2 regions of the Paraburkholderia sp. FW306-2-2C-D06C genome follow, and region 2 is predicted to be linked to the other one. Evidence: predicted binding sites of a transcription regulator. Region 2 holds the regulator's gene; the other holds the start of a gene.
The links. Region 2 encodes LexA, which represses DNA repair genes until DNA is damaged. Its sites were predicted from a motif close to ACTGTATNNNNATACAGT; they were not measured.
Positions count from the first base shown of each region.

Region 1: imuA (translesion DNA synthesis-associated protein ImuA) is a predicted target of LexA. The motif match lies at 1,443-1,460, and genes of this name have one in related genera.

Region 1 is NZ_JBYSWU010000061.1:28,226-32,399, forward strand. It holds gene AC3WLT_RS31845 (dicarboxylate/amino acid:cation symporter) at 1-413, shown strand, start outside; gene AC3WLT_RS31850 (tautomerase family protein) at 555-995, shown strand; gene imuA (translesion DNA synthesis-associated protein ImuA) at 1,563-2,264, shown strand; gene AC3WLT_RS31860 (Y-family DNA polymerase) at 2,185-3,654, shown strand; partial or broken gene AC3WLT_RS31865 (PHP domain-containing protein) at 3,661-4,174, shown strand, end outside.
Region 2 is NZ_JBYSWU010000016.1:121,411-125,584, forward strand. It holds gene AC3WLT_RS14950 (sulfate ABC transporter substrate-binding protein) at 116-1,156, opposite strand; gene lexA (transcriptional repressor LexA) at 1,453-2,103, shown strand; gene AC3WLT_RS14960 (hypothetical protein) at 2,178-2,522, shown strand; gene AC3WLT_RS14965 (DUF2939 domain-containing protein) at 2,709-3,371, shown strand; gene AC3WLT_RS14970 (universal stress protein) at 3,404-3,868, opposite strand; gene nodI (nodulation factor ABC transporter ATP-binding protein NodI) at 4,101-4,174, shown strand, end outside.

The sequences.
Region 1 (4,174 bases), on a different contig from region 2:
CCAACATTTATATGACGCTCGCCGTTCTGTTCCTTGCCCAGGCGACGAATATACATCTGACGACCGGCCAGGAATTGACGCTCCTGGCTGTAACCATGCTCACGTCCAAAGGATCCAGTGCGGTTGTCGGTGCTGGTTTTGTTGCGCTTGCGGCAAGTCTTGCGGTTGTGCCTACCGTCCCTGTGGCGGCAATGGTGCTCATCCTGGGTATCGATCGCTTCATGGCAGAATGCCGCTCGTTGGTGAACGTCATTGGCAATGCAGTAGCGGTTGTCGTGGTGTCGGCGTGGGAGGGGGAGCTCGATCGGTCGAAAATGCACGCGGTGCTCTACGGAGAGCGGGATCAACGCATCTCGATCGATGGATCGGTAACGCTGAATGGGTCACAATCTGTCGATAGCAAGGCGCATTAATTCCGAGTCACCGATTTTCCGGCGCGGAAACAGATTCCTTGAGATATCGCGTCGGGGCCGTGAGGGACGAGGCGTATCCATCGCCCCAATTCGAGATTTGCAAATCCGCAACGTAGCGTGCAATCGCAACAGGAGAGCAGCATGCCAACTTATACCGTGATGGCGGCCGCTGGGCGGCTTACCGATCCGCAGAAGCGGGAGATCGCGCGAGACATTACGCGCGTACACAGCGAGGCGACCGGCGCGCAGGGCTTTTTCGCGCAGGTGATTTTTCAGGCCATTCCGGCTGGCGATCACTTCCTCGGCGGAGCACCGCTCGTGTCGGATCAGCTATTTGTCCAAGGACAGATCCGTGCGGGCAGAAGCGCGGATCAGAAGAGGGGTTTGCTCGAAGCTCTCGTCACGCTTGTCGCAAACGCGACGGGCGCCGAAAAGCGCTCCGTTTGGGTGTATCTCTCTGAGTTACCGCCGTCCCACATGGTTGAGTACGGTAAGGTGTTGCCCGCACCTGGAGCCGAATCGGAATGGCTCAATTCAATGCCGGAGCCCGATCGCGAATTCCTTCTCGGTATTGGGAAATAGTTGTCTCCACGTCAGGACCATCCCTCTCGCGGGTTGCTGTAAGCCGGGCGCAAGAGGCCGAGATTCGGAAGGAGAAGAAGAAAGAAAAGTAAGAGAGGCTCTTGAATTGCCTCGCCGTCCAACGGCGGTTGCACTGTCTGTCTGTTTCCGTGTACCTGACAGACAACTCGACGAGATGAACGACTACCCTCGGGAAATCGGAAGGGTCGCTTTGGGGGCCGATGGCGACCCTTGGCCGGCGATCGGCTCAATGACCGCATTGGTCGATGAGTTACCGACTGGGTGGTTGTCCGTTGTACCCCGGAAGCTGTCATTGCAGTTGTAGCGGTCCGAACGGCAGTTGTGGGTCGATCAGGGACGACCGGACAACGTGGAGGGCCTTGATGACCTGACTACGTCGTAGACAGTGGCTCCCGCAAACGGCCCGGCAATTTTTGCGCTAGAATCACTGTATATTTATACAGTATTTAGCGAGCGCTTCCCATGAACCGCACCGCCACCGTTCCCGTGCAACTACGTTCTCCAGACGAGCGGACACGTTCTCTGGATGCTCTACTGCACGAAATTATGTATCCCGGCTCGGGGGGAATAACGCTATGGCGAGCTTCGCAGCTGGCCGCCGGCTTCGATCGGGTGGTGTCGTGCGGCCACGCCGCGCTAACCGCCGAGCTGCCGGGCGGCGGCTGGCCCGCTGGCGCGCTCACCGAACTGCTCACACCGCAGCCGGGCTGCGGTGAACTGCGTCTGCTGCAGCCCGCACTGGCGACCGTTGGATCCCGCCCCTTGCTCCTGCTGCAGCCGCCGCATCGGCTACAACCCACCGGACTGGCGTGGCTGGGCGTTCCCGCAGGACAGGCCTGCGTGCTGCGCGCACCCCGCACGGCTGATGCGCTGTGGGCCGCCGAGCAGATCCTGCGTGCCGGCACCTGCGGCGCCCTGCTCTTCTGGCAGGCCGAAGTCCGGCAGGAAGCGCTCCGGCGCCTGCATCTGGCCGCGCAGGCCTCGGACACCCTGCTGCTCCTGTTTCGCCCGCTCGCGGCCGCCCAGGCGACGTCGCCGGCGCCGCTGCGGCTTGCGCTGCGAGCCGCCAGGGGCGGCATTGAAGTGACCTTCGTCAAGCGCCGCGGACCGCAGCGCGACGAACCCGTTTTCGTTCCTCTCACGCCTTCACCGGCCCTGTTGAGCCGATATGCAACTCTGGATCGGCGTACATCTGCCGCACCTCGCCCTCGAGTCGTTTCTCCCGCGCTGGTCGACGCCACGCCATGAGGCCGGATTCGTCGTGCTGGAAAAGGACCGCGTTGTCGCACTCGACCGCGCGGCGCATCCCGCCGGGATCGTGGCCGGCATGCGCCGCGGTGGCGTGCTGACGCTCGCGCCCGACGCGGTCATCCGGGAGCGTTATCTCACCCGTGAAGCGGAGCTGGTTCGTGGCGTGGCGTTCGCCCTGCTGCAGTTCACCCCCCACGTGGTGCTGGCGGAGGAATCGGTCGTGCTGGCCGACGTCTCGGCGAGCCTGCGGCTCTTCGGCGGCATCCGGCCACTGCGCCGGCGGGCGGGCGAAACGGTGAGCGCGTTCGGCGTGACCGCGACACTTGCCGTTGCCCCTACGGGGCAGGCCGCGTGGCTCTTCGCCCGGTCATCGGCTGGCATCGCGCTCACGCTGCGCTCCGTCGACCGCGCACTGCGTCGCGTGCCGTTACCTGCCCTGCCGCCTGCGCGCCCCTACGCCGAATGGTTCGACGGACTGGGATGCGAAACGGTCGACGACGTCCGGCGACTACCCCGCGCAGGCCTCAAGAAGCGCTGCGGCACGGCGCTGCTGGATGCGCTCGATCGGGCGACGGGCGCAGCGCCCGAAGTGTACGAATGGCTGGCGTTGCCCCCCGCCTTCAGCGCGCGGCTCGAGTTGCCCGACCGGATCGAGCATGCGGAAGCCGTGCTGTTCGCGGCGCGGCGCCTGATCCTGCAGATGACCGGCTGGCTGTCGGCCCGACAGCTGGCGATCGCGCGGTTTGTACTTGAGCTCGAGCATGAACGCGGCCGCGCGGCGGTGCCGCCGACGGCAATCGAAGTTGCCCTCGCGGAACCGACGTCGCGCGAGGAGCACCTCGTGCGTCTTCTGAAAGAACGGCTGGGCCGCGTCGAACTGGCCGCGCCGGTCATCGCCGTTCGCCTCGATGCAAAGGACGTCCGCGAAGCGGACACGCCGAGCGAATCGCTGTTCCCGGAGCCCGGCGGCTCGCCTCAGGATCACGCGCGCCTCATGGAGCTGCTCGTCGCCCGGCTCGGCGCGCAGAACGTGCTCAAGGCGGCGCCGGTTGCCGACCACCGTCCGGAAGTCGCCGCACGCTGGCTTCCCATCGGCGAGACCGCCAGGGCCACGCTGCCGCCGCCGAATCTTCCGCGACCCGCCTGGCTGCTCGACAAGCCGGTACAGCTCATCATGCGCGGCCACCGCCCGTTCTACGGCACGCCGCTGCGCATGGTCTCGCCGGGCGAACGGATCGAGGTCGGCTGGCAGGATGGGCATCCGGTGACGCGAGACTATTTTGTCGCGGAGTCCGAAGACGCGCTGCACTACTGGGTCTTCCGGGAGCGAGTAAGCGCCGTCGACGAACGCGAGCCGCGCTGGTTCCTGCACGGCCTGTTCGGGTGATCGCCCATGGCGCCGACCTACGGCGCACTGCCCGACTATGCGGAGCTTCAGTGCGCGTCCAACTTTTCCTTTCTGCACGGCGCATCGCACGCCGAGGATCTCGCCGCTCGCGCCGCACAGCTCGGGTATGCCGCGCTGGCCGTCACGGACGAATGCTCGCTGGCCGGCGTCGTGCGCGCGCACGTCGAGGCGAAGAAGGCCGGGCTGCCTTTCATCGTCGGGTCGCACTTCCACCTGACCAACGCCGACGGCTCGCCGGCCCTGTCATTCACCGCACTGGCGATGACGCGCGAAGGCTATGGCAACCTGTCCGAGCTGATCACGCTCGGCCGCATGCGCGCACACAAGGGCAGCTACCGGCTCGCGCCGCTGGATCTCGCGCACCCGGAGAAGCCCTTTGGACACCTGCGGGGACTGCCCGGGTGCGTCGCGATCCTGTCACCGGACTACCCCGCCGATGAAGACAGACTGGATACGCAGGTTGAGTGGTTCGTCCAGACCTTCGGCGATCGCGCATGGG
Region 2 (4,174 bases):
TGCTTGCCGTGCTTTTGCGGTCGTCCGGCTAGCCAGAAAGCGCGCCCACTGGGCGCGCTTTCTGGCCAGGTGTTGCCGCCTCTCGCCGCCTGAGCGGCTTCTGGCATTGGCAGTCTTACTGCGGCTGGTAGATCGAATCGAATACGCCGCCGTCGGCAAAGTGGGTCTTCTGCGCATTCGCCCAGCCGCCGAACGAATCGTCCACCGTGTACAGCTTCAGCTTCGGAAACTTCGCGGTCAGCTCGGCCGGCACCTTGTTCGAACGCGGACGGTAGAAGTTCTTCGCGGCGATCTCCTGACCCTGCTCGCTATACAGGAAGTTCAAATACGCTTCGGCCAGCTTGCGCGTGCCGTGCTTGTCGACCACCTTGTCCACCACGGCAACCGGCGGCTCGGCCAGAATGCTCACCGACGGCACGACGATTTCAAACTTGTCCGGACCGAATTCCTTCAGCGACAGGAACGCTTCGTTTTCCCATGCAATCAGCACGTCGCCGATGCCGCGCTGCACGAAGCTGGTCGTTGCGCCGCGCGCCCCCGAATCCAGCACGCCGGCATTCTTATAGAGCTTGCCGACGAATTCCTTCGCCTTCTGGTCACTGCCGCCCGGCTGATGTTCGGCGTAGGCCCATGCGGCCAGATAGTTCCAGCGCGCGCCGCCCGAGGTCTTCGGATTCGGCGTGACGATCGACACGCCCGGCCTGGTCAGATCGTCCCAATCCTTGATGTGCTTCGGGTTGCCCTTGCGCACGAGGAACACGATCGTCGACGTGTACGGCGACGCGTTGTCCGGCAAACGCTTTTGCCAGCCCTTGTCCAGCAAACCCTTGTTAGCCAGCGCGTCGATGTCGTAGGCGAGCGCCAGCGTCACGACATCCGCCTGCAGACCGTCGAGCACCGAGCGCGCCTGAGCGCCCGAACCGCCGTGCGACTGCTTGAAGGTGATCGATTCGCCGGTCCTGGCCTTCCATTCCTTGCCGAATGCCTGATTGACGTCCTGGTACAGTTCACGCGTCGGGTCGTACGACACGTTCAGCAGCGTCGTGTCGGCGGCGTGCGCCTGCGCCATCACGCCGACAGCGGTTGCCGCGCCGAACGCGAGCGCCGCGATGAGTTTTTTGGTCTTGCCTGCCAGCCCCGTGCCCCGATGGTTCATCCAGCTTCTCCGCGTTGTGGTTGCCGTTACGGCGTCTTGTTTTTGCGTCTGCAGCGCGTCAACTCGGAGGCCAGTCTATCGAAGGGCTTTCATCATTAAAAATAATGTTTCTTCATTCTTTAATACGTAAAAGTGGTAATGGCAGCTGGATAAGGCGTTGCGACACGAAAACGGTTGTTTAAGCGTCCTTTTGCGACGCCGGAGCGACACCCCAGACGACGAACTTAAAGTAAAGCTTGAATTGCATCGAATACTGTATAAAAATACAGTCACCTGTTCATACATACAGTAGCGCCATGACCAAACTCACCGCACGACAGCAGCAGGTTTTCGATCTGATCCGACGGGCTATCGAACGTACCGGCTTTCCGCCCACCCGCGCGGAGATCGCCGCCGAACTGGGTTTCAGCTCGGCCAATTCGGCCGAAGAACATCTGCGTGCCTTGGCCCGCAAGGGTGTGATCGAACTCGCGGCAGGTGCGTCGCGCGGCATTCGTCTGCTGGCGGGTCCCGAAGATTCGCCGCACCAGTTCACGTTGCCGCACCCCAGCATCATGCAGCTGTCGCTGCCGCTGATCGGCCGCGTCGCGGCCGGCAGCCCGATCCTCGCGCAGGAACATATCTCGCAGCACTATGCGTGCGACCCGGCGCTGTTCTCGAGCAAACCGGACTACCTGCTGAAGGTTCGCGGGTTGTCGATGCGCGACGCCGGCATCTTCGACGGCGACCTGCTCGCGGTGCAAAAGAAAAGCGAAGCGAAAGACGGCCAGATCATCATCGCGCGGCTCGGCGACGACGTAACGGTCAAGCGCCTGAAGCGTCGGCCAAACGGCATCGAACTGATCGCGGAAAACCCCGATTACGAAAACATCTTCGTTCAGACCGGCAGTGCGGATTTCGCGCTGGAAGGCATCGCTGTTGGGCTGATCCGCCCCGGCGAGTTCTGAGCGCCTGCTTCTACCAACGCTTGCCCGACGCCTAACGCGCCGCTGCCCCTACGTTGAATCGCCTGGAGAGACTCATGGAACGCCTTGCCCGCCTGCTGCCTTTTCGCCAGTTCGGTCGTTTGCGCCATCTGCGCAAGCTGGTGCCCTGTTCGCTGATCGAGGCGTCCACGGCCAGCGCTTCATCGCTGTTCGACGAACCTGCATCGCGGGCGCCGAGCTTGCCGTCGTCGTTGCCGGCTTTCGCTCGAGTGTCGTTGAATTCAGGGCTGAATACGGCAGAGCCGGCGCGACGGGCACCGGTGCGCGTCTATCACGGGCCGTCGCGGCTGATCATGGTCGGCACGGTAGACGCCGTATGCCGGATGATCGACCGCTGCATCGCTGAAGAAGCCAACGTGCACGGGGCGGTGTTCGAGTAATCAGGAGCGGGGCGTGCGTGTAGTTGCTCTGCTGTTGACCTGTCATTAACCTGTCATTTACCTGTCATTGCCCTGCTGGTGCCTTGCGCGCGCCTCTCCAGATCTCTTCAGATATTGCATCGCGTGGGATCGTTTTCGTGTGGCCGCGGTCCACGTTAGACCACCCTTGATAGAGAGTTCCACTCGATGGCAGTTTCGACACGCACCAAACGCAGCGCCGCACGGCCGCTGATCGTTGTTCTGATTGTGATTGCAGTGGTGGCCGCCCTGGGATTCGGCTATGCATCGCCATATATCGCGCTGAACAATCTGAAACGCGCGGCAGACGCGCGCGATGCGGAGACCGTCAATCAGTATGTCGACTTTCCGGCGTTGCGCGAGAGCCTGAAGCAACAGGTCACCGGCTTGCTGACGCGCCGGCTCGACGCACATGGCAACGGCAATCCATTTGCCGCCATTGGCGCGATGATCGGCGTTGCGCTGATCGGACCGCTAGTAGATGCGTACGCGACGCCGGACGGCGTAGCCGCGTTGCTGAACGGCATGCCGCCGCGTGGCGAACCGGGCGAGCGGCCGCCCGCGCCGCCTGCCGCGGAAAATGCGCCTGCGTCCCCTGCCGACGGCAAAACGGCTAACAACGCGGCTAACACCGCAGCGCACAGCGCGGCTAACAACGCGGGCAACAGCGCCACACCGCCACAACCGCCGCAAACCACGGCGGGCTATCGCAGCATCAACGAATTCGTCATCAGGTATCAGCACGGCGCGGGCGACGCGCGCTACGCGGCGATCTTTCGGCGCGAAGGTTTGCTCACATGGAAGTTCGCCGCGGTCGACCTGAACGACTGATCTTCCGGTCGACGCGGTTCATGGGGCTGGCGTCAAGCCGCCGCTTGCTGCTGCTCCTGGGCGGACGAACATGCCACCAGAATGCTGCACGAGACCCGGTCGAGCAGCGGCGTATTTCCCGCGCCCATCCACCAGCGTGACAGACCCGTGCGGCAACGGTGGCCGACCACCACCAGGTCGACGTGCAGTTCGTTGGCGAGATTGGCAATCTCGTCGATGGGATGACCGAACGCGAAATGTCCTTGCGCGTTGACGCCGCGCTCGGTGAGCCAGTCCACCCCTTCCTGCAGGATGTCACGCGCTGTCTTCTCGAAGCTGCCGCAGGCCACGTCGGTGAGCAGGCCCGCGCTTTGCGCTATGCTCGAGCGCATGTCCACCACCGACAACAGATGCGTTTCCGCCTTCAGGTCCAGCGCCAGATCGGCGCCACAGCGCAGCGCTTTGCGGCCCTCGCGCGAGCCGTCGTAGCAAAGCAGGATTTTTTTGTAGCTCGCCATGGTTTTCTCCCTTACCGCGGGGAACGCGGTCGTAAATGAATCATGGTGCGCCGCAATTCAGGTTGCAAGGGATGGAAAACGCTAAGTGCGCCCCAGGCAGGTGCGAGGCTATGCGGCAGCGCAAGAAACGCCGCGTGAGTGGCGAAGCGCAGATCAACGCCAGGCTGCCGATGCCATAGAATGAGCGACCTTACCGGCCATTCGCGTTTTTTCCCGGAGCCTCGTTCGATCCATGTCTGAAGCCGCCATTGAATTCCACCACGTCAAAAAAAGCTACGGCGAGAAGACGGTCGTCGACGGATTGTC